Regions from separate parts of the uncultured Enterovirga sp. genome, predicted to be linked through region 2. Evidence: predicted binding sites of a transcription regulator. Region 2 holds the regulator's gene; each other region holds the start of a gene.
What was found. Region 2 encodes LexA, which represses DNA repair genes until DNA is damaged. Its sites were predicted from a motif close to TGTTCNNNNTGTGTTCNG; they were not measured.

Region 1 (5,183 bases), on a different contig from region 2:
ACTCGACCATCCTGGCGGTCGGCGCGGGCGAGAAGCGGGTCGTCGCGAAGGGCGGTCAGCCGGCGGTCGCGACCGTGATGTCGGCGACCCTCTCCTGCGACCACCGCGCCATCGACGGCGCGCTCGGCGCCGAGGTGATCGCCGCCTTCCGGCAGCTCGTCGAGAACCCGATGGCGATGCTGGTGTGAGCCCGTTCCTTTGCGCCGTGTCACGAACGCCTCTCGCCCTTCGGAACGGCGGACCTGGCCATGGGCCGAACCCAGACTGCATCGGACGGTCTTGATCGTGGTCCGACATGCTCGCGGGGGGCGGCCGAGGCGAACTTACCCGTGAATGCCAGCGAAGAGCGCCTCGTCGCCATCCTCGACGGCATCGGCGAGTGTTTCTACGCGGTCGATCGGGACTGGCGCCTCACCGTCTTCAATCGCGGCTCGGAAGATTTCTTCGGCTTCCCGCGGAGCGAGGTTCTCGGACGGCTCCTCTGGGAGGTCATCCCGGTTCTCAGCATCGCGGGGGTCGAGCCCCTCCTGCGGGCCGCGATGGAGGGCCGGGCCGGAGAGATCACGGCTCGCTCCGCGATCCGACCGGATCGGTGGCTCGAGGGGCGTTTCTATCCCATTCCGGACGGCGTCGGGATCTCCTTCCGCGACGTGACCGAGCGCCGGGCGGACGAAACCGCGCTCAGGCAGCGCGAGGCCGAGCTCGCCCATGTCCAGCGCATCGTCGGCATCGGTAGTCTTCAGGTCGAACTCACGGCAGGGTTCCGGAACCGCCGCTCGCCGGAATATCTGAAGCTGCACGGCCTCCCGCCCGAAGCCGCCGACGAGCCGCACGAGGATTGGGTGGCCCGTATCCACCCGGAGGACCGGGAGAAGGTCGACGGCGATTTCCGGCGCGCCGTCGAGGGACATGCGGTGCAATACGAGGCGGAGTATCGGATCGTCCGCCCGTCGGATGGGGAGACGCGCTGGATCGCGGCTTCGGCCGAGATCGAGCGAGGCCTCGACGGCCGGGCGGTTCGGCTGATCGGCGCCCACCGTGACGTGACCGACCGCAAGCGCGCCGAACTGCACCAGAAGCTGCTGATCAACGAGCTGAACCACCGCGTGAAAAACACGCTCGCGACGGTCCAGTCAATCGCGGTCCAGAGCCTTCGCCGTGAGGCGACGACGGAAGAGGCCCGGCACGCCTTCGAGTCGCGCCTTCTCGCCTTGTCCCGGGCCCATGATGTCCTGACACGCGAGAGCTGGGACGGGGCGGAGCTGAGGGAGATCGTCGATCAGGCCCTCGACCCATACCGAGCCGGAGTGGGCGAGCGCTTCACCGTCGAGGGTCAGAGCCTGCGACTCTCGCCGCGCTCGGCTCTCGCGCTCGCCATGGCGCTGCAGGAACTCGCCACCAACGCGCTGAAATACGGCGCGCTGTCGATCTCCTCGGGCCGTGTCTCGATCGCCTGGGGTCTGGACGTCGCAGCCTCACCCGATCGGCCGCTGCATCTGAGCTGGGTCGAATCCGGAGGACCGCCTGTCACGCCGCCGACCCGACTGGGCTTCGGGCGAAAGCTGATCGAGCGAAACCTCGCTCAGGATCTCGAAGGCGACGTCGTCATGGACTTCGCGCCGGGCGGCCTGGTCTGCCGGCTGCAGGCGCGCCTGCCGTCGCGGTCGTGATGGCCGTGGCGGACCGTCCGACCGCCGACCTCGGCAGCAGTCAGTGATAGGCGATCAGCCATCCGACGCTGATCACCGGGACAACCGCCCCGAGAACGACGCACAAAATCCTGGTTGGCATCGCCGTTCTCGGCTGAAGCGATGACGATGTCCTGGCCGAACCACCGTTACCGCTGCAAGGTTCCTGCTCCAGGCGGGCGGCTTGCCGCCTTGTGGCAGCACGAGAACAAAGATAGAACGAAAAGCGTGAGGACGGAAGCGGGCTCGCACTTGCCGATGGGAGTTCCTGTCGCCAAGGTGCCGGGTCTGCGCGGCAAGTGGAGTGTGTCATGGCCGGAAGCGTGAACAAGGTGATCCTGGTCGGCAATCTCGGGCGCGATCCGGAGGTCCGTCGCACGGGCTCGGGCGACCCGATCGTCAACCTGAGACTCGCTACGTCCGAGAGCTGGAAGGACAAGCAGACCGGCGAGCGCAAGGAGAAGACGGAGTGGCACTCCGTCGTCATCTTCAACGAAAACCTCGGACGGATCGCGGAGCAGTACCTGAAGAAGGGTTCGACCGTTTACATCGAGGGTCAGCTGCAGACGCGGAAATGGCAGGACCAGTCCGGCCAGGAGAAGTACACGACCGAGATCGTCCTCCAGCGCTTCCGCGGCGAGCTGACCTTGCTTGGCGGGCGCAGCGGCGGCGGCTCCTCCGATTTCGGTGAGGATACGGGCGGCGGCCAAGTCAGCCGGGGCGGCGATTTCGGCCGCTCGGGCCCGATGGAGCGCAAGCCCGCGATGGCCGGCGGCGAGAGAAGTGGCGGCGGCGGGGGCGGCTACGCCAAGGACCTCGACGACGACATCCCGTTCTAGGGCTGGACCCTGATGCGTCCGTCCTTCGACGAGGCGGACCTCGTCCGCGGCATCTCGGCTTGGACCGCGGTGGAATCACCGACCTCGGACCCGGCAGGTGTGAACCGCGTCATGGACCTCGCGTTCGACGAGGCCTCGACCTCGAGTGTGGCCGTGGAGCGCGTCGCGGGGCGCGACGGGCTCGGCGACAGCGTGATCCTGCGGGCCGGCCCTGGATCCGGTGATCCCGGGATCCTGGTCCTGTCACATTTGGACACGGTGCATCCGCTCGGCACGCTGGCGCGCGACCTGCCGATCCGGCGCGACGGCGACCGGCTTTACGGGCCCGGCATTTACGACATGAAAGGCGGCGCCTATCTGGCCTTCCGGGCCTTCCTCGCGGTCGCGAAGTCCGGCGCAGCGCCGCGTCCCATGACCTTCCTGTTTACGTCGGACGAGGAGATCGGATCGCCCACGACGCGCGGGATCATCGAGGATCTCGGTCGCAGGGCTTCCGCCGTGCTCGTGACCGAGCCCGCCCGCGACGGCGGCAAATGCGTGACGTCGCGCAAGGGCGTCGGCCGGTTCGAGTTCGAGGTCGAGGGGCGGCCCGCCCATTCCGGCTCGCGCCATCCCGACGGCCGCAGCGCCATCCGGGAAGCCGCCATGCACATCACTTCGATCGAGGGCATGACGGATTACGACCGCGGCATCACGACGACGGTCGGGCTGGTCTCGGGCGGCACGGCCCAGAACGTGATCCCGCAGCATTGCCGCTTCTCGGTCGACCTCAGGGTCGTGACGGCATCCGATGGCGAAGCCCTGGAAGAGAAGCTGCTCGCGTTGCAGCCGCGCGGCCCGGACATCAAGCTCCGGATCACGGGCGGCATGAACCGACCGCCCTACGAGCGGACCGAGGCGATTGCAGCTCTCTACGAGCAGGCCCGAGCGCTCGCGGCCGAGATCGGCCTGGATCTGGGCGAGGTGCCGCGGACCGGCGGCGGCTCGGACGGAAACTTCACGGCCGCCCTCGGCATCCCGACGCTCGACGGCCTCGGGGTCGACGGGGACGGTGCTCACACCCTCTCGGAACATGCCCTGGTTTCGAGCTTCGTGCCGCGGGCGCGGCTGATGGCGAGCCTCCTGCAGAACCTGCGCTGAGCGAAACGGGTGTGGAGACCGCGCCGGTTGCGGTGCGGCTCCTCGCGCGCCATATCAAGATGGTGCTCGCAAGCGCCTCAATCGGCTTGCGTTTTCCCTATCGCGCGCCGGTTCCCCCAAGGCGCCGCCCGGTTGGCCGAACGCGGCTGAATCGGATAGACGATGCGGGTGTAGTTCAGGTGACAGACTTTGGCTGACAGCGACAACGACCCGCCGGACGAGGGTCGCCCACCCCAGGACCCTGCCTCGGACATCAGGTCGGTCTCGATCGTCGACGAGATGAAGCGGTCCTATCTCGATTACGCGATGAGCGTGATCGTGAGCCGGGCGCTGCCCGATGCCCGCGACGGCCTCAAGCCCGTCCACCGCCGCATCCTGTTCTCGATGCACGAGAACAACCAGACCCCGGACCGGCCCTACAGCAAATGCGCCCGCATCGTCGGCGACACGATGGGCAAGTACCATCCGCACGGCAATCTCGCGATCTACGACGCCCTCGTCCGGATGGCGCAGCCCTTCTCCATGCGGCTGCCGCTGATCGACGGGCAGGGCAATTTCGGCTCGGTCGACGGCGACCCTCCGGCGGCCGAACGCTACACCGAGGCGCGGCTCGACCGGGCCGCGATGCCGCTCCTCGACGATCTCGACAAGAACACCGTCGACTTCCAGCCGAACTATGACGGGCGCGAACGCGAGCCCGTCGTTCTTCCGGCCAAGTATCCGAATTTGCTGGTGAATGGCGCCGGCGGCATCGCCGTCGGCATGGCCACCAACATCCCGCCGCACAATCTCCGCGAGGTCGTCCAGGCCTGCATCGCCTATATCGACGATCCCACGATCTCGATCGACGAGTTGATCGAGATCGTCCCCGGACCCGACTTCCCGACCGGCGGATCGATCCTCGGCCGCGCAGGCGCGCGCTCGGCCTACACCACCGGCCGCGGCTCGATCGTGATGCGGGCCAAGACGAAGCCCGAGACGATCCGTGATCGCGAGGCGATCATCGTCACCGAGATCCCCTACCAGGTGAACAAGGTCACGCTGATCGAGAAGATGGCCGAGCTTGTCCGCGAGAAGCGGATCGAGGGTATCGCGGCGCTCCGCGACGAATCCGACCGGGACGGCATGCGGATCGTGGTCGAGATCAAGCGCGACGCCCTGCCGGACGTCGTGCTGAACCAGCTCTACCGCTACACCCCGATGCAGACGAGCTTCGGCGCCAACATGGTGGCGCTGAATGGCGGCCGGCCGGAGACGCTGACGCTGCGCGACTTCATCCGGGCCTTCGTCGAGTTCCGCGAGGAGGTGGTCAGCCGACGGACCAAGTTCCTGCTCGGCAAGGCTCGCGACCGGGCTCACGTCCTTTGCGGCCTCACCATCGCGGTCGCCAATATCGACGAGGTCATCCGGCTGATCCGGACCGCGCCCGACCCGAACACCGCCCGCGAGCAGTTGATGGACCGGGACTGGCCGGCCGCCGATATCGCGTCACTGATCCTGCTGGTCGACGACCCCC
Region 2 (5,183 bases):
GATGGGGACGCTGTTCGGGGTTGCCGGCATCCTGGTCGCCACCCCGCTCCTCGCCGTGGTCATGGTCGTGGTCCGGCGCATTTATATCGAGCGCGTCCTGGAAGGTGGAGCGAAGGCGCCGGGCACGACCGGCGAAGCCCGAAGCGCCGCCTGAGGCGCCCTTCAGGCCGTGCTGGACGCTCGCGCGACCTTCGTCTAGTGCCGGGGCGGCTCACGATCCTCGCGGAGGCTCCATCATGGCGAGCTCGGCCCGCCGGCAAATCGTCTTCGTCAACGCCGCGCATCTCCTCACCCATTACAGCCTGCTGATCCTGCCGACGGCGGTGCTGGTGATGGCCCGGCCCGGCGGCGCCTTCGGGCCCGATTACGGGCCGGTGCTCGCGCTCGCGACCGGCATGTTCGTCCTCTACGGGGTCGCCTCGCTCCCGCAGGGATGGCTCGCCGCCCGAATCGGGCGCCACGCGCTGATGCTGGCCTTCTGTTTCGGCACCGGCCTGTCGTTGATCGCGGCCGGCTTCGCGGCGACCCCCCTCCTCCTCGCGCTGGCACTCGGCTCGGCCGGGCTCTTCGCGGCGATCTATCACCCGATCGGGACCGCGATGCTGGTCGAGGCGGCGGGCGAGCGACCCGGCCGCTCAATCGGCACGAACGGCGTCTTCGGCAATTTCGGCGTCGCCCTTGCGCCGGTCGTCACGGCCTTCCTCGCCCAGCGCTACGGCTGGCAGGTCGCCTTCATGGTGCCCGGCATCGTGTGCATCGGGCTCGGCCTCCTCTGGATTGGGGTGCCGGAATACGACCACGCCGCCCATCCTTCCGCGACGCCCTTCCCGGTGATCCCGGCGCCCCTCGTCCGGCGCGCCGTCGCGACGCTGCTCGCGATCGCGGTCGTCTCGGGCCTCGTCTTCAACGCCTTCACGCTTCTCCTGCCGAAGCTGATGCAGGAGCGGCTCGCCGGCGACGCGAACCTGATCCCGATCGTCGGAATCCTGGCCTTCGCGGTCACGCTGTGCGGCGCCGCGACCCAGTTCACGGTCGGACGGCTCATCGACCGCACGACGCTGAAACGCCTCTTCCTGCCGCTGGCCCTCGTCCTCGCCCCGACCCTCGCCGCGCTCTCCTTCGCGCAGGGCTGGCTGGTCCTGCCGCTAGCCGGGGTCGCGGCCGCGGTGATCTTCGGGCAAGTCACCGTGAACGAGACGATGACCGCCCGCTACGTCGCGCCACCGCTGCGGGCGAAGCTCTATTCGGTGCGCTTCTTCATGGGTTTCCTCGGCAGCGCCGTGGCAGCCCCGCTCATCGGGTTCCTGCACGAACGCACGGGCAGCCTCACCTCGGCGACCCTGGTCCTTGCCGGGGTCGCGACCGTCACCTTCCTGTGCGCCCTCTTCTTCCCGGATCGGCCCGAGGAGCTTCGCCCCGAACTCTGGGCGAAAGCCGATCCCGCGATCGCGCCGGCCGAGTAGAGCGGAAGAGTAGGTCCGAAAGTCCACATCGCCGCTTGTGGAACATTAGCAGAACGGTTACGCCGTTCATGCTTTGTTTCTCACCCGAGTCGTTCGAGCAGGAGCGCGACGATGCTGACCCGCAAGCAGAACGAGTTGCTGCGCTTCATTCACGCGCGCCTCTCCGAATCCGGCGTGCCGCCCTCCTTCGACGAAATGAAGGAGGCGCTCGACCTGAAGTCGAAATCGGGCATCCACCGGCTGATCACCGCTCTCGAGGAGCGCGGCTTCATCAAGCGGCTACCGAACCGGGCGCGGGCGCTCGAAGTCCTGCGCATGCCTGAGACGACCGCCAGGCCGAAATTCAGCCCGAGCGTCGTCGAGGGCAATTTCGGGCGAGCCCGTACGACGCCGGCGGCCGCTCCGGGCGGCGTTCCCGACGGCGGCAAGGCCGTTTCGATCCCGGTCATGGGCCGCATCGCGGCCGGCACGCCGGTCTCCGCCCTGCAGAACCGCTCGCATTCGATCACGCTCTCGCCGGACTTCCTCGCGTCGGGCGAACATTATGCGCTCGAGGTGCGGGGCGATTCGATGATCGATGCCGGCATTCTCGACGGCGACACGGTCGTCATCAAACGCCAGGACGACGCGCTGACCGGCGACATCATCGTCGCGCTGATCGACGACGAGGAGGCGACGCTGAAGCGTTTTCGCCGGCGCGGATCCTCCATCGCGCTCGAAGCCGCGAACCCGGCCTACGAGACGCGCGTGCTCGGCCCCGACCGCGTCCGCATCCAGGGCAAGCTCGTGAGTCTCGTCAGGCGGTACTGACGGCCGAGCGGCGCGCCCGTCCTCCCGGTGCGAGTGCCTCAAGGCTCCGCATCGGCATCCGGGAGGTCCGGCACCGCCTCCTCCGCCGGAGCAGGACGTGAGGCGGGCCTGCCCGGCGGCGGCGAGGCGGATGCGATGGCGGCGGCCGGCCTCGCGGAGGCTTTGCGGGCGAGCCATGGCCGGCTCTCGCCAGGGCGGCGGGTGGTCTCGAGCCGGAACCCCGACGACGTCGCGAACAGGGTCGTCGCTCCGTGTCCGGCCAGGAAGGCGCGGTCGACCAGGGTGGGCGCGGCGCAGTCCGGCGGTGCCTGAAGGTGGGAGAGGACGACGGCGGCACGGCCGCAATCCTCGGCAAAACCGCGCCGGTCGAGGAGATGCGAGACGATCCGGCCGTCCCGCATCTCGATCGTGCAGCCGATCCGGTCACAGCGCGGTCCGGCCTTGAGCGAGGCATCCGCGGCCCGGCGCGCATCGCCATCGGCCTTGAGCCATTGCTCGGCCGTGAAGGCCGGGACCCGCCCCAGGAGCGCGAGCCGGCCGTCCCGGCCCCGGACCGCGGCGCCCGACCCGTCCCGGGCCACGTAGATGTCCGGGCGCGGCGCAGCGGAGGCGAGCGCCACGCCCAGAATGAAGGGAAGGCCCGCGAGAAGCCGGAGCGCCGAACCACAGAGCGTCGCGACGAGCAGCGCGAAGGCCAAGAGCGAGAGCGCGCCCGCCCCGAAGGCCGGCACCACCAGCGTCGAACCGGCGAAACCCGCGACCCATTCCGACAGGCGGAGCACGCCGTCCGTGGCATAGCCCATGGCCGCCCAGATCGGACGGTCAAGGCCGAAGGGGAGCGCGACCACGCCGATCACGGCGGCCGGCATCACGGCGAAGGACACGAGGGGCAGGGTCGCGGCGTTGCCGATCAGCCCGTAGGGTTGGACATTCTGGAAGTGGAAGGTTCCGAACGGCCCGGTCGCGAGCGTCGCGACGAGCGTCGTGCCCAGGATGCCGGCGAGCGTCATGCCGACCCAGAGTGCCGCCCGACGAAGCGGGTCGCCCGCCTCCGCCGCGGGGCGGACCCGACGCGCCGCCTCGGCGAAGGCGATCAGGCCCGCGACCGCCGCGTAGGACATCTGGAAGCTCGGTCCGAGCAGCGCCTCGGGCTCCCGCGTCAGGACGAGGATCGCCGAGATGGCGAGGTTGCGGAGCGACAGCGCCGGCCGGTCGAACAGGATCGCGCCCTGCATGACGAGGATCATGACGAGCGAGCGCTCGGTCGCGACCTCCGAGCCGGAGAAGATGCAATAGGCCGTCGCGCCCGCCATGCCGACGATCGCCGCGATCTTCTTGATCGGCCAGCCAAGCGCCAGCGCCGGCGAGAGCGCCAGGAGCGCGCGCGTCGCGGCGAAGAAGAGGCCTGCGGCCAGCACCATGTGCAGGCCGGAGATCGACACGACATGGTAGATTCCGGCCGCCCGCAGGATGTCGTTCGTGCGTTCGTCGATGAGGCCGCGCTTGCCGGTGACGAGCGCGGCCGAGACGGCGCCGGCCTGCCCGCCGATCGCCTCGACGATCCTGGCCGTGAGCGCGTTCCGGGCCCGGTCGATCAGGGCCGCGCTCCGCAAGGACAGGTCGGGCGCGAACGGGGGCGGCTCGATCCTCACAAGACGGCCCGAGGCCGAGCCGACCGCGCCGATCCCGCGGAAATAGGCGTCGCGGGCGAAGTCGTAGCCGCCCGGGCGCGCCGCTTCCGGCGGCGGCAAGAGCCGGACCGTTCCACCCACGTAATCGCCCGGCGCCAGGCCCGCGACCGCCCGGACCGTCACGCGCACGCTGGACGGGACCTGCCCGCCCTCCCGACGCTCGAGCTTCGCCGTCCGGATCACGAGCCGGCCGCCGCCGGAGGCGCGCTCCTCGACCGTCTCGATGAACCCCTCGAGCCGTCCGACGTGGAGCCGGTCGAGGACCGGAGCAGCCACCATCTCGGTGCGGACGAGCGCGGCCGCGGACCCGAAGAAGACGGCAGTCAGCGCCACGAAGACGATCATGCGGCCGAAGCGGTGGCGGGCGAGATACGCCCCGCAGGCGAAGCCTGCCCCGGCCGCGAGCGGAGGCCAGACCGAAACCGCGCCGTCCGCCGCGAAGGCCAGCACGATCCCGAGCCCGTAGGCGACCGCGATCCAGGGAAAGAGCCTGCGCCGGTCGATCTCCTGCTGGACGAGGTCGGAGAGCTGCGCGGGCAAGGCCGCCAGCGCATTCCGGACGGCCGCATTCCAGCCGCCAGCCCGGATCGCCGGCGCGGTCCCTGCAGCCGCGGCGCCGGCAGCGGAACGCGTCCGGGCCATGCCCTCGCGCCCGCCCCGGTGCCGCTCGCCTGCTGACCGCATCGTACCGACGCCACGCCGCTGTCTTGCGCATGCTAGACGATCGCCGGCCGGAAGCCACCCGTCGCATCGGGATTCGGCCGCGAATCCACGATGGCGCTGCAGCTTCCGCGTGTCCGCCGTGGTTCGGGCCACCGGCGACGAGCTCGGCCAAGACCTCGCTGTCGAGCTCGGCCGATCCCGAAGACCCCGGCTGCGTCACAATCGGGCGACGTTTCCGCGTGAGGCATGGCGGTACTTGGCGGCCACGAGGGAGCCGAACCACGACCGGCGATAGTCTTGGCCCGGCCGGATCGTCACCGCTGCTGGCCTATCCGGGCAGCACGAATGCGGCCGCTCCGCGCGCGCGAACCACAAATTCCAGTTGCGACCGTCCGTTCCGTACACTACCTTGAGTTGTGCCAGTCTTTGGCACAACGGGAGGTAAACATGGCCAACGAGTCATATCCGGAATTCAGCGCCGAATCCGTCAATCAGGCCCTCGAGGCGGCGCGTCGGCACAGCCAGGCCCGCATGGCGCAGGCCGCCAATGCCCAGC
Region 3 (5,183 bases), on a different contig from region 2:
AGGAAGTGCATCTCGATCTTGATCAGGCCGTCGCCGGCGCAGGCCTCGCAGCGGCCGCCCTTGACGTTGAAGGAGAAGCGGCCCGGGCCGTAGCCGCGCGCCTTGGCCTCGGGCAAGGCCGCGAACCAGTCGCGGATCGGCGTGAAGGCGCCGATATAGGTGGCCGGGTTCGAGCGCGGCGTGCGGCCGATCGGCGACTGGTCGATGTCGATCACCTTGTCGAGATGCTCGAGCCCCTCGATCCGGTCGTAGGGGGCCGGGTGCTCGGCCGCGTTGTTCAGGCGGCGGGCGACGGCACGGTAGAGCGTGTCGATGACGAGCGTCGACTTGCCGCCGCCGGAGACCCCGGTCACGCAGGTGAAGAGGCCGAGCGGCAGCTCGACGGCCACGTCCTTCAGGTTGTTGCCCTTGGCGCCGACGAGCTTGATCTGCCGCGCCCGGTCGCGCTTGCGGCGTTTTGCGGGGATCGGCACGGTCTTGCGGCCGGTGAGGTAGTCGCCGGTGAGCGAGTTCGTGTCGGCCATCACCTCGTCCGGCGTGCCCTGGGCGACGATCCGGCCGCCGTGGATGCCGGCGCCGGGCCCGACATCGACGACGTAATCGGCGGAGCGGACCGCGTCCTCGTCATGCTCGACGACGATCACGGTGTTGCCGAGGTCGCGCAGCCGCCGCAGCGTCACGAGCAGGCGCTCGTTGTCGCGCTGGTGCAGGCCGATCGAGGGCTCGTCCAGCACGTAGAGAACGCCGGTGAGGCCGGAGCCGATCTGCGAGGCGAGCCGGATGCGCTGCGATTCACCGCCGGACAGCGTGCCGGAGGCGCGCGCGAGGGTCAGGTAGTCGAGGCCCACGTCGGACAGGAAGGTCAGCCGCTCGCGGATCTCCTTCAGGATGCGGGCCGCGATCTCGTTCTGCTGGCCGGTGAGCTTTTCGGGCAAAGCGACCGCCCAGCCGACCGCCTCCTTGATCGAGAGCGCGGTGACCTCGGAGACGTCGCGCCGGTCGACCTTCACGGCCAGCGCCTCCGGCTTCAGCCGCTTGCCGCCGCAGGTCGCGCAGGGCGTCTCGGACATGAAGCGCGAGATCTCGTCGCGCGCCCAGTCCGACTCGGTTTCCTTGTAACGGCGCTCGAGATTGGTGATCACGCCCTCGAAGGGCTTGTTCACCTCGTAGGCCCGGAGCCCGTCGTTATAGGCCATGCGGACGGGCGTGCCGTCCGACCCGTAGAGGATCACCTTCTGCACGCTCGCAGGCAGCGCCGACCACTTGGCGGCGGTCGAGAAGCCGTAATGCTTGGCGAGCGCATCCAGCGTCTGGCCGTAATAGGGCGAGGTCGACTTGGCCCAGGGCGCGATCGCGCCGCGCTTCAGCGACAGCTCGTGGTTCGGCACGATCCGGGCCGGATCGATCCGCATCTCGTGCCCGATCCCGGCGCAGGTCGGACACGCGCCGGTCGGCGAGTTGAACGAGAACAGGCGCGGCTCGATTTCCGGGATGGTGAAGCCGGAGACCGGGCAGGCGAATTTCTGGCTGAAGGTGATGCGGCGGGGCGCGTCTCCCTCCCCCTTGGGGAGGGCGGACTCGCGCGCCGCGCGAGCCGGGAGGGGCTTGCCCCCTCCGTCGGGCGCTCCGCGCCCGCCACCTCCCCCGGAGGGGGAGGAGACAGCGTCGTCCGCGAACTCGATCACGGCGATCCCGTCGGCCATCTCGAGCGCCGTCTCGAGCGAATCCGACAACCGCGCCGCGATGTCGGGCCGGACGACGAGCCGGTCCACGACGACGTCGATGTCGTGCTTGAACTTCTTGTCCAGCACCGGGACGTCGTCGATCGGGTAGAAGGTGCCGTCGATCTTGAGGCGCTGGAAGCCCTTCTTCTGGAAGTCGGCGATCTCCTTGCGGTACTCGCCCTTCCGGTCGCGCACGACGGGCGCGAGGAGGTAGAGCCGCGTCTTGTCCGGCAGCGCGAGCACCCGGTCGACCATCTGCTGGACGGTCTGGCTCTCGATCGGGAGCCCGGTCGCGGGGGAGTACGGCACGCCGACCCGCGCCCAGAGGAGGCGCATGTAGTCGTAGATCTCGGTGACCGTGCCGACGGTCGAGCGCGGGTTCTTCGAGGTCGTCTTCTGCTCGATCGAGATGGCGGGAGAGAGGCCGTCGATCTGGTCGACATCCGGCTTCTGCATCATCTCGAGGAACTGGCGCGCATAGGCCGAGAGCGATTCGACGTAGCGGCGCTGGCCTTCGGCATAGATCGTATCGAAGGCGAGCGAGGATTTCCCGCTCCCCGACAGGCCCGTGAACACGACGAGCTTGTCGCGCGGGATCGTCAGGTCGACATTCTTGAGATTGTGCTCGCGCGCACCCCTGACGGAGATGACGCGCTGGTCGCCGAAGTCGCGCGGACGGGAACGGTCGAAGAGGTCGTCGAGCTTGGGCATGGGCGTCCGGCGGCCGCGGGCGCGGCGAGGGTCCAGGATCGGCAGAGATAGGCACGCGCCCGCCCGAGCACAAAGCGGACTGTCTTCTCAGATTAGAACAGAACGCGTACGAGTCGCAACGCCGGCAGGGTCCAGCGAGGGCTCCGGGCCGGGCCGACAGGGAGTCCGGGATGTCCGTCACGCCAAAGCACTTCACCTGGTACGAGCTGATGACCACGGAGCCGGAGGCGGCCGCGTCCTTCTACCGCGACGTGGTCGGCTGGAAGGCCGAGCCGGCGGAGAGCGCGCCGATCCCGTATTGGCTGCTGCACGGCACGAAGGGCATCGCGGCCGGGCTGATGGGGCTCTCGGCCGAGGATTGCACGGCCGGGAAACGGCCGGGCTGGATCGGCTCGATCGAGACGGACGACGTCGACGCCACCGTGCAGCGGGTCGCGGAGCTCGGCGGCGCCGTCCATGTCCCGCCCATGGACATTCCGAACGTCGCCCGCTTCGCGATCGTGGCCGACCCGCAGGGCGCGGTCTTCGGGCTGATGCGGTGGGTGGACGCCCCCGCGCAGGCCGCGCTGATGACGACGGGCCATGCCGGCTGGCACGAGCTGATGGCCGCGGAATGGGAGGCCGTGTTTCCCTTCTACGAAAACCTGTTCGGATGGCGGAAGCTCGCCCCCATCGATATGGGGCCGATAGGGACCTACCAGCTCTTCGGCATCGAGGATGGCGAAGGTTTCGGCGGCATGTTCACGAAGCCGCCCGAAGTCCCGGCCCCATTCTGGCTCTACTATATCAGCGTGCCGTCGATCGACGCCGCCAAGGCGAGGGTGGAGGCCCTGGGCGGGCAGGTGCTGAACGGCCCGATGGAGGTGCCTGGCGGCATGTGGATCATCCAATTCCTGGACCCGCAGGGCGCCATGACGGCTCTGGTCGGGCCGCGCTAGAAGAGACGCGACGGCGCGCAATACATCGCAGTGCAGGTGCAGCATTCTTCTTTGCTTTGCAGCATAGATCGGCGACTTGTCCTTCCGGCGCAAGTTTCGCTTGCGTCTCCCGGGCATTCGGCGACATTCTGCCGGCGAACCGTTCCGGCATTCTGCCCGCGGACAAGTCCGGTCAAGCCGGACGGCGCGGGATCACCTTTGCGCTGCCGTGCGTCCAGGCTGCCAGAGACGCGGTCGAGAGGGAGACGGCTCATGGTGGATGCTCGATTCACGCGTCGGCGCGTGCTCAAGACAGGAGCGGCGTCAGCCGCTCTCGTGGCGGCCCCCTTCGTGCGCGGCGCGCACGCGGCCGGAACCGTCTCGGTCGGCTTCTGGGACCATTGGGTGCCGGGCGCCAACAAGGCGACGGAGGAGATCTGCCGAGCCTGGGGCGAGAAGGAGAAGGTGGAGGTCCGGATGGACTTCATCACCTCCCAGGGGAACAAGAACCTCCTGACCATCGCGGCCGAGGCGCAGGCAAAATCCGGGCACGACGTCTTCGCCTTCCCGACCTGGTACATCCACGACCATGCCGACAAGCTCGAGCCGGTCGACGACCTGATGAAGCCGCTGATCGCCCAGAACGGCGCGGTCAACGGCACCGTCGATTATCTCGGCCGTGTGAAGGGTACCTGGATGGGGGTGCCGGCGACGCCCGGCAGCCAGATCAAGGGTCCCTGCTCCCGCATGGACCTGATGAAGCAGCATGCCGGGATCGACGTGCAGGCCATGTATCCGGCTGGCGAGGCCCCGAAGGCCGACAACTGGACCATGGAGACGTTCCTCAAGGCGGCGGAAGCATGCCACAAGGCGGGTTTCCCGTTCGGGATCGGCCTCGGCCAGACCACCGACTCGGTGGATTCCGCGGGCGCCATCTTCCAGTCCTTCGGGGCCGCGCTGGTCGACAAGGATGGCAAGGTCACCGTCAAGTCGGACGCGGTCCGGCAGGCGATGGAATACTATGCCAAGCTCGCCCGCTTCCTGCCGCCGGACGCTCCCGCCTGGGACGACGCCTCGAACAACAAATGGCTCGTTTCAGGGCGCGGCGCCCTCGTCTGCAACCCGCCGAGCGCCTGGGCGGTGGCGAAGCGCGATGCGCCCGACATCGCCCGGCAATGCTGGACGCACGGCATGCCGGCCGGCCCGAAGGGTCGCTTCGCGCCTTATCTGCCGTATTTCTGGGGCACCTGGTCCTTCTCGAGGAACAAGCCGGCCGCGAAGAGCCTGCTCATGGCGCTGTCGCAGCCCGACGCCATCGCCAAGATGGTGGAGGTGTCGGGCGGCTACGACCTGCCGGCCTACGAGAAGCTCACCACGCTTAAGACCTGGGCCGAGGCCGAGCCGCCGAGGGGCACGCTCTACCATTACCCGAACCCGCACAACCACATGACCCTCTCGATCGCGGCCGCCCCCGCCCCGCCGCTGATCGCGAACCAGATCTACAACCAGGCCATCATGACCAAGATGGTCGCCCGCCATCTCGGCGGCGAGACCATGGAAAAGACGCTCGCCTGGGCCGAGAGCGAGGTCGAAGGCTTCATGCGCGGCTGAGGCTCTCCTCTTGTCCCGGGGAGCCACCCGCTCATCCCGGCGAAGGCCGGGACCCAGGACGTCGCCGCGTGACTGGACCCCGGCTTTCGCCGGGGTGAGCGGTAGAGCCAGGGGCGAGCTGAACACGAGCGCGTCGGCTCGCGCCTCCCCTCCCCTCGTGGGGAGGGGCCGGGGGTGGGGGGCGGGCAGGCGGCACCGCTGATGGTGCCCCCTGCGCGCC
Region 4 (5,183 bases), on a different contig from region 2:
TGGTCGAGGCCTTGCGCGAGAAGCGGGTCCTGAAGGACGTGCCGATCGAGCGCGTCACCTTCAACGCCATCACCAAGGATGCCGTCGACGCGGCCATGCGGGCGCCGCGCCAGATCGACGGCGCGCTGGTCGACGCCTATCTGGCGCGCCGCGCCCTCGACTATCTCGTCGGCTTCACGCTCTCGCCCGTCCTGTGGCGGAAGCTTCCCGGTGCACGCTCCGCCGGCCGGGTTCAGTCGGTCGCGCTCCGCCTCGTCTGCGATCGTGAGAACGAGATCGAGCGGTTCGCACCGCGGGAATACTGGTCGCTCGTGGCGACGCTCGCGACCGGGGACGGCGGCGTCTTCGAGGCGCGGCTGGTCGGCGCGGACGGCAAGCGCATCCAGCGCCTCGATGTCGGGACGGGCGACGAGGCGGAGGCCTTCCGCCGGGATCTCGAGCTCGCGACCTTCAAGGTCTCGACCGTCGAGGCGAAACCCGCCAAGCGGCATCCGCAGCCGCCCTTCACCACCTCGACCCTGCAGCAGGAGGCGTCGCGCAAGCTCGGCTTCGCGCCGGCTCATACGATGCGGGTCGCCCAGCGGCTCTATGAGGGGATCGAGGTCGGCGGCGAGGCCGTCGGCCTCATCACCTATATGCGGACGGACGGCGTCGACATGGCGCCCGAGGCGATCGCCGCGACCCGGCGGGTAATCGGCAAGGAATATGGCGACCGCTACGTCCCGGCGGTCCCGCGCAAATACACCGTCAAGGCGAAGAACGCCCAGGAGGCGCACGAGGCGGTGCGACCGACCGATCTCGGCCGGCTTCCGGCCTCCGTCTCCCGGTCGCTCGATGCCGACCAGGCAAGGCTCTACGAGCTGATCTGGGTCCGGACCGTCGCGAGCCAGATGGAATCGGCCGAGCTTGAGCGGACCAGTGTCGACATCGATGCTGCCGTTGGCCCGCGACACATCCAGCTGCGGGCGACCGGCCAGGTCGTGAAGTTCGACGGCTTCCTGACCCTCTACCGCGAGGGTCGCGACGAGCCGGAGCCGACCGGCGCTGCCGCGGATGCGGAGAGCGACGACGAGCGACGCCTGCCGCCGATGCGGGCCGGCGAGGCGCTGGAGCGCCGGCGCATCGCCTCGACGCAGCATTTCACCGAGCCGCCGCCGCGCTATTCGGAGGCGAGCCTCGTCAAGCGGATGGAGGAGCTCGGCATCGGGCGGCCCTCGACCTATGCGGCCGTGCTCGCGGTCTTGCGCGAGCGGGAATACGTGAAGCTCGACAAGAAGCGGCTCGTTCCGGAGGACAAGGGCCGGCTCGTGGTCGCCTTCCTGGAGAGCTTCTTCCGCCGCTATGTCGAATACGATTTCACCGCCGCGCTCGAAGAGCAGCTCGACCGCGTGTCGAACCACGAGATCGACTGGAAGGACGTGCTGCGCGAGTTCTGGCGCGACTTCTCGGCCGCGGTCGGCGAGACGAAGGACCTGCGGACGACCGAGGTTCTGGATGCGCTGAACGAGCTTCTCGGCTCCCACATCTTCCCGGCCAAGGAAGACGGGTCGAATCCCCGCACCTGCCCGACCTGCGGCAATGGCCAGCTTTCCTTGAAGCTCGGCAAGTTCGGCGCCTTCGTCGGCTGCTCGAACTACCCGGAATGCCGCTACACCCGCCAGCTCGCGGCCGCCGGCGGCGAGGACGGCGACCCGGGAACGCCCGGCATCCGCGCGCTGGGCGAGGATCCCGAGACGGGCCTACCCGTCACGGTTCGGGACGGGCGGTTCGGCCCCTTCATCCAGCTCGGCGAGGGCGAGAAGCCGAAGCGGTCCTCGATCCCGAAGGGAACCGAACCCGCGACGATCGACCTCGAACGGGCGCTGAAGCTGCTGTCGCTGCCGCGCGAGATCGCGAAACACCCGGAGAGCGGCCAGCCGATCCTGGCCGGGATCGGCCGCTACGGACCCTATGTCCAGCACGGCAAGGTCTATGCGAGCCTCAGCCGCGACGACGACGTGCTCGAGATCGGCGGCAACCGGGCGATCGACCTGATCGTGACGAAGGAATCCGGCGGTGGCCGCGGCGGCCGTGTCGTCGATCCGGGACGGCTCATCGGCGATGACCCGGAAACGAAGAAGCCGATCGTCGTGAAGGCGGGAAAGTACGGGGCCTATGTCTCGGATGGCGAGACCAACGCAACGATCCCGCGCGAGACGAGCGCGGATGCCGTGACGCTCGACGAGGCCGTGGCTTTGCTCGTCGCCCGCCGAGCAGCCGGACCTTCGAAGAAGCCGGCACGTGGGCGGGCCGCGGCCCCGAAGAGCAAGGCTGCGAGCACCACGGAGCGCGCCAAGCCCACCAAGAAGAAGGTCGTCCGTAAGGCGCCGAAGAAGGCTGGCAGCCCGAAACGGAAAGCCGCCGAGTCCTAGGGGACGCCGGATGAGCGACATCGAACCCGAACTCGTTCTCCGGACCGACGACGGCCCGGTCACGACCTTGTCGCTGAACGCCGTCGCACGCCGCAACGCGCTGTCGCTCGAGCTTCGAGCCGCGCTGGAGCGCACGCTTCGTGGGGCGATGGCCGATCCCGATTGCCGCGCCATCGTGCTCACGGGCGAGGGCGATCATTTCTGCGCTGGAGGCGACATCGTCGCGATGGCGGGTCTCGACGCGATTTCGGGACGTAACCGGCTCACCAGCGCGCACGACATCGTCCGGCTCCTGGTCGAGGGCGAAAAGCCGGTCGTCGCTGCGATCGAGGGCTACGCCGTCGGGGCCGGCCTTTCGCTGGCGGCGGCTTGCGACATCGTCGTCGCCGGCCGGAGCGCGCGCTTCGCCTGTTCCTTCAACCGGCTCGGCCTCGTCCCGGATTTCGGCATCGCCTTCACGCTGCCGATGCGGGTCGGAATGGGCCGGGCCCGGCGGATCATGCTCGCGGCGGACACCTTCGACGCGGAGGCCGCGGAACGCTGGGGCCTCGTGGATCAGGTCGCCGAGGCCGGGGAGGCGCGAAGGGTCGCCGTCGCGCTTGCGTCTCGCATCGCAGCCGACGCCGCCCCCCTGTCCAACGCCTATGCCAAGCGCCTCCTCGCCCGGATGCCCGGCACGCTGGACGATGTGCTTCGCGCCGAGGCCGATGCCCAATCGATCCTGTATGCGAGCCGCGACTTCGCGGAAGGACGGGCGGCGTTCCTCGGCAAACGGAAGCCGAGCTTCGAGGGGCGCTAAGCGCGAGAGAACCCTCGGTTCTGCACAGACGATAGTACCCTCTTTGTTCTCTTTACCTCTGATTTGCTATGGTGGGGCTCCGGCGAATCAGCGTGTGAGTTCAGATGGCCGAACGGGATCTCTTCGGCGGTGGGGCGGCGCTCAGGAAGAGCGCCGAGCTGCCGCCCTCCCCTGGTGTGAGGACGGCCCGGGCCCGCCCGGCGCTTCAGGCTGTCCCGACGCCGCCGCCGAGCTACGACGCATCCACGATCGAGGTCCTCGAGGGGCTGGAACCCGTCCGCCGCCGCCCGGGCATGTATATCGGGGGCACCGACGAGCGCTCGCTGCATCACCTCTTCGCCGAGGTGATCGACAATGCCATGGACGAGGCCGTGGCCGGCCACGCCACCTTCATCGAGGTCTCGCTCGAGGCCGGCAACTTCCTGACCGTCACGGATAACGGCCGCGGCATCCCGGTCGATAAGCATCCGAAATTCCCGACGAAGTCCGCGCTCGAGGTCATCATGACCACGCTGCATGCGGGCGGGAAGTTCGATTCCAAGGTCTATGAGACCTCTGGCGGCCTGCACGGGGTCGGCATCTCGGTCGTGAACGCGCTGTCCGACGTGCTCGAGGTCGAGGTCGCCCGGAACCAGATCCTGTATCGCCAGGATTATTCGCGCGGATTGCCGCTCGGCCCCCTCTCCGAGATCGGACGCGTTCACAACCGCAAGGGAACGCGCGTCCGTTTCCATCCCGACCCGCAGATTTTCGGCCCGGACCTCACCTTCGAGCCCCGGCGGCTCTTCAAGATGGCCCGCTCCAAGGCCTATCTCTTCGGCGGCGTCGAGATTCGGTGGCGCTGCGACCCTGCGCTCCTGACAGGGCCTGATCCGATCGCGGCTGAGGCCACGTTCCGCTTCCCGGGCGGATTGCGCGACTACCTGCTTCGCGAGATCGAGGGCGCGACCCCGATCGCGGACGGCATCTTCGCCGGCAAGGTGACGAAGCCGGGCGGTCATGGCTCGCTCGAATGGGCGGTCGCCTGGCTCGCCGACGCGGATGGCTTTTCGAGCTCCTATTGCAACACGATCCCGACCCCCGAGGGCGGCACGCATGAGGGCGGGCTCCGGGTCGCGCTGCTGCGGGGCCTGCGCGAGCATGCCGAGCGGGTCGGGCAGGTGAAGCGGATGGCCGCGGTCACGACCGACGACGTCATGGCGCAATGCGCCGCCATGCTGTCGGTCTTCATCCGCGAACCGGAATTCCAGGGCCAGACCAAGGACAAGCTCGCGACGCTCGAAGCGTCCCGGATCGTCGAGGGCGTCATCCGGGACGCCTTCGACCATTGGCTCGCGGCCTCTCCGCTGCAGGCGAACCGGCTGCTCGACTGGGTCGTCGAGCGGGCCGACGAACGCCTCCGCCGCCGGGCCGAGAAGGAGGTCGCCCGCAAGAGCGCGACCCGGAAGCTTCGCCTGCCCGGCAAGCTCGCCGATTGCACCCGCGCCGGGGCGGCCGGATCGGAACTCTTCATCGTCGAGGGCGATTCGGCAGGCGGCAGCGCGAAACAGGCCCGGGACCGGGCGACCCAGGCGATCCTGCCGCTCCGCGGCAAGATCCTGAACGTGGCCTCGGCCGGTCGCGACAAGCTGGTCGCGAACCAGCAGCTCTCGGACCTGACCCAGGCTCTCGGCTGCGGTACGGGCAGCCACTACAAGGATGGCGACCTCCGCTACGAGAAGGTCATCATCATGACGGACGCCGACGTGGACGGCGCCCACATCGCCTCGCTCCTGATCACCTTCTTCTACCGGCAGACGCCCCGCCTGATCGACCGCGGCCACCTCTACCTCGCGATGCCGCCACTCTACCGGCTGACCCAGGGCGCGAAGACCGTCTATGCGCGGGACGAGAAACACCGCGAGGAGCTGCTGCGCACCGCCTTCAAGGGATCGGCGAAGGTCGATGTCGGCCGCTTCAAGGGCCTGGGCGAG

Region 1: the regulator LexA is predicted to act here: its motif matches at 1,893-1,910, upstream of ACFE87_RS01600 (single-stranded DNA-binding protein).
Region 3: the regulator LexA is predicted to act here: its motif matches at 2,529-2,546, upstream of uvrA (excinuclease ABC subunit UvrA).
Region 4: the regulator LexA is predicted to act here: its motif matches at 3,244-3,261, upstream of parE (DNA topoisomerase IV subunit B).

Annotation. Positions count from the first base shown of each region.
Region 1 is NZ_CAXTAZ010000002.1:31,676-36,858, forward strand. It holds gene ACFE87_RS01590 (pyruvate dehydrogenase complex dihydrolipoamide acetyltransferase) at 1-188, shown strand, start outside; gene ACFE87_RS01595 (sensor histidine kinase) at 330-1,670, shown strand; gene ACFE87_RS01600 (single-stranded DNA-binding protein) at 2,000-2,527, shown strand; gene ACFE87_RS01605 (M20 family metallopeptidase) at 2,540-3,667, shown strand; gene gyrA (DNA gyrase subunit A) at 3,857-5,183, shown strand, end outside.
Region 2 is NZ_CAXTAZ010000033.1:32,308-37,490, forward strand. It holds gene ACFE87_RS16080 (AI-2E family transporter) at 1-154, shown strand, start outside; gene ACFE87_RS16085 (MFS transporter) at 237-1,463, shown strand; gene lexA (transcriptional repressor LexA) at 1,575-2,273, shown strand; gene ACFE87_RS16095 (ComEC/Rec2 family competence protein) at 2,312-4,606, opposite strand; gene ACFE87_RS16100 (hypothetical protein) at 5,075-5,183, shown strand, end outside.
Region 3 is NZ_CAXTAZ010000002.1:150,613-155,795, forward strand. It holds gene uvrA (excinuclease ABC subunit UvrA) at 1-2,435, opposite strand, end outside; gene ACFE87_RS02160 (VOC family protein) at 2,606-3,373, shown strand; gene ACFE87_RS02165 (ABC transporter substrate-binding protein) at 3,626-4,963, shown strand.
Region 4 is NZ_CAXTAZ010000004.1:32,944-38,126, reverse strand. It holds gene topA (type I DNA topoisomerase) at 1-2,411, shown strand, start outside; gene ACFE87_RS03480 (enoyl-CoA hydratase/isomerase family protein) at 2,422-3,210, shown strand; gene parE (DNA topoisomerase IV subunit B) at 3,315-5,183, shown strand, end outside.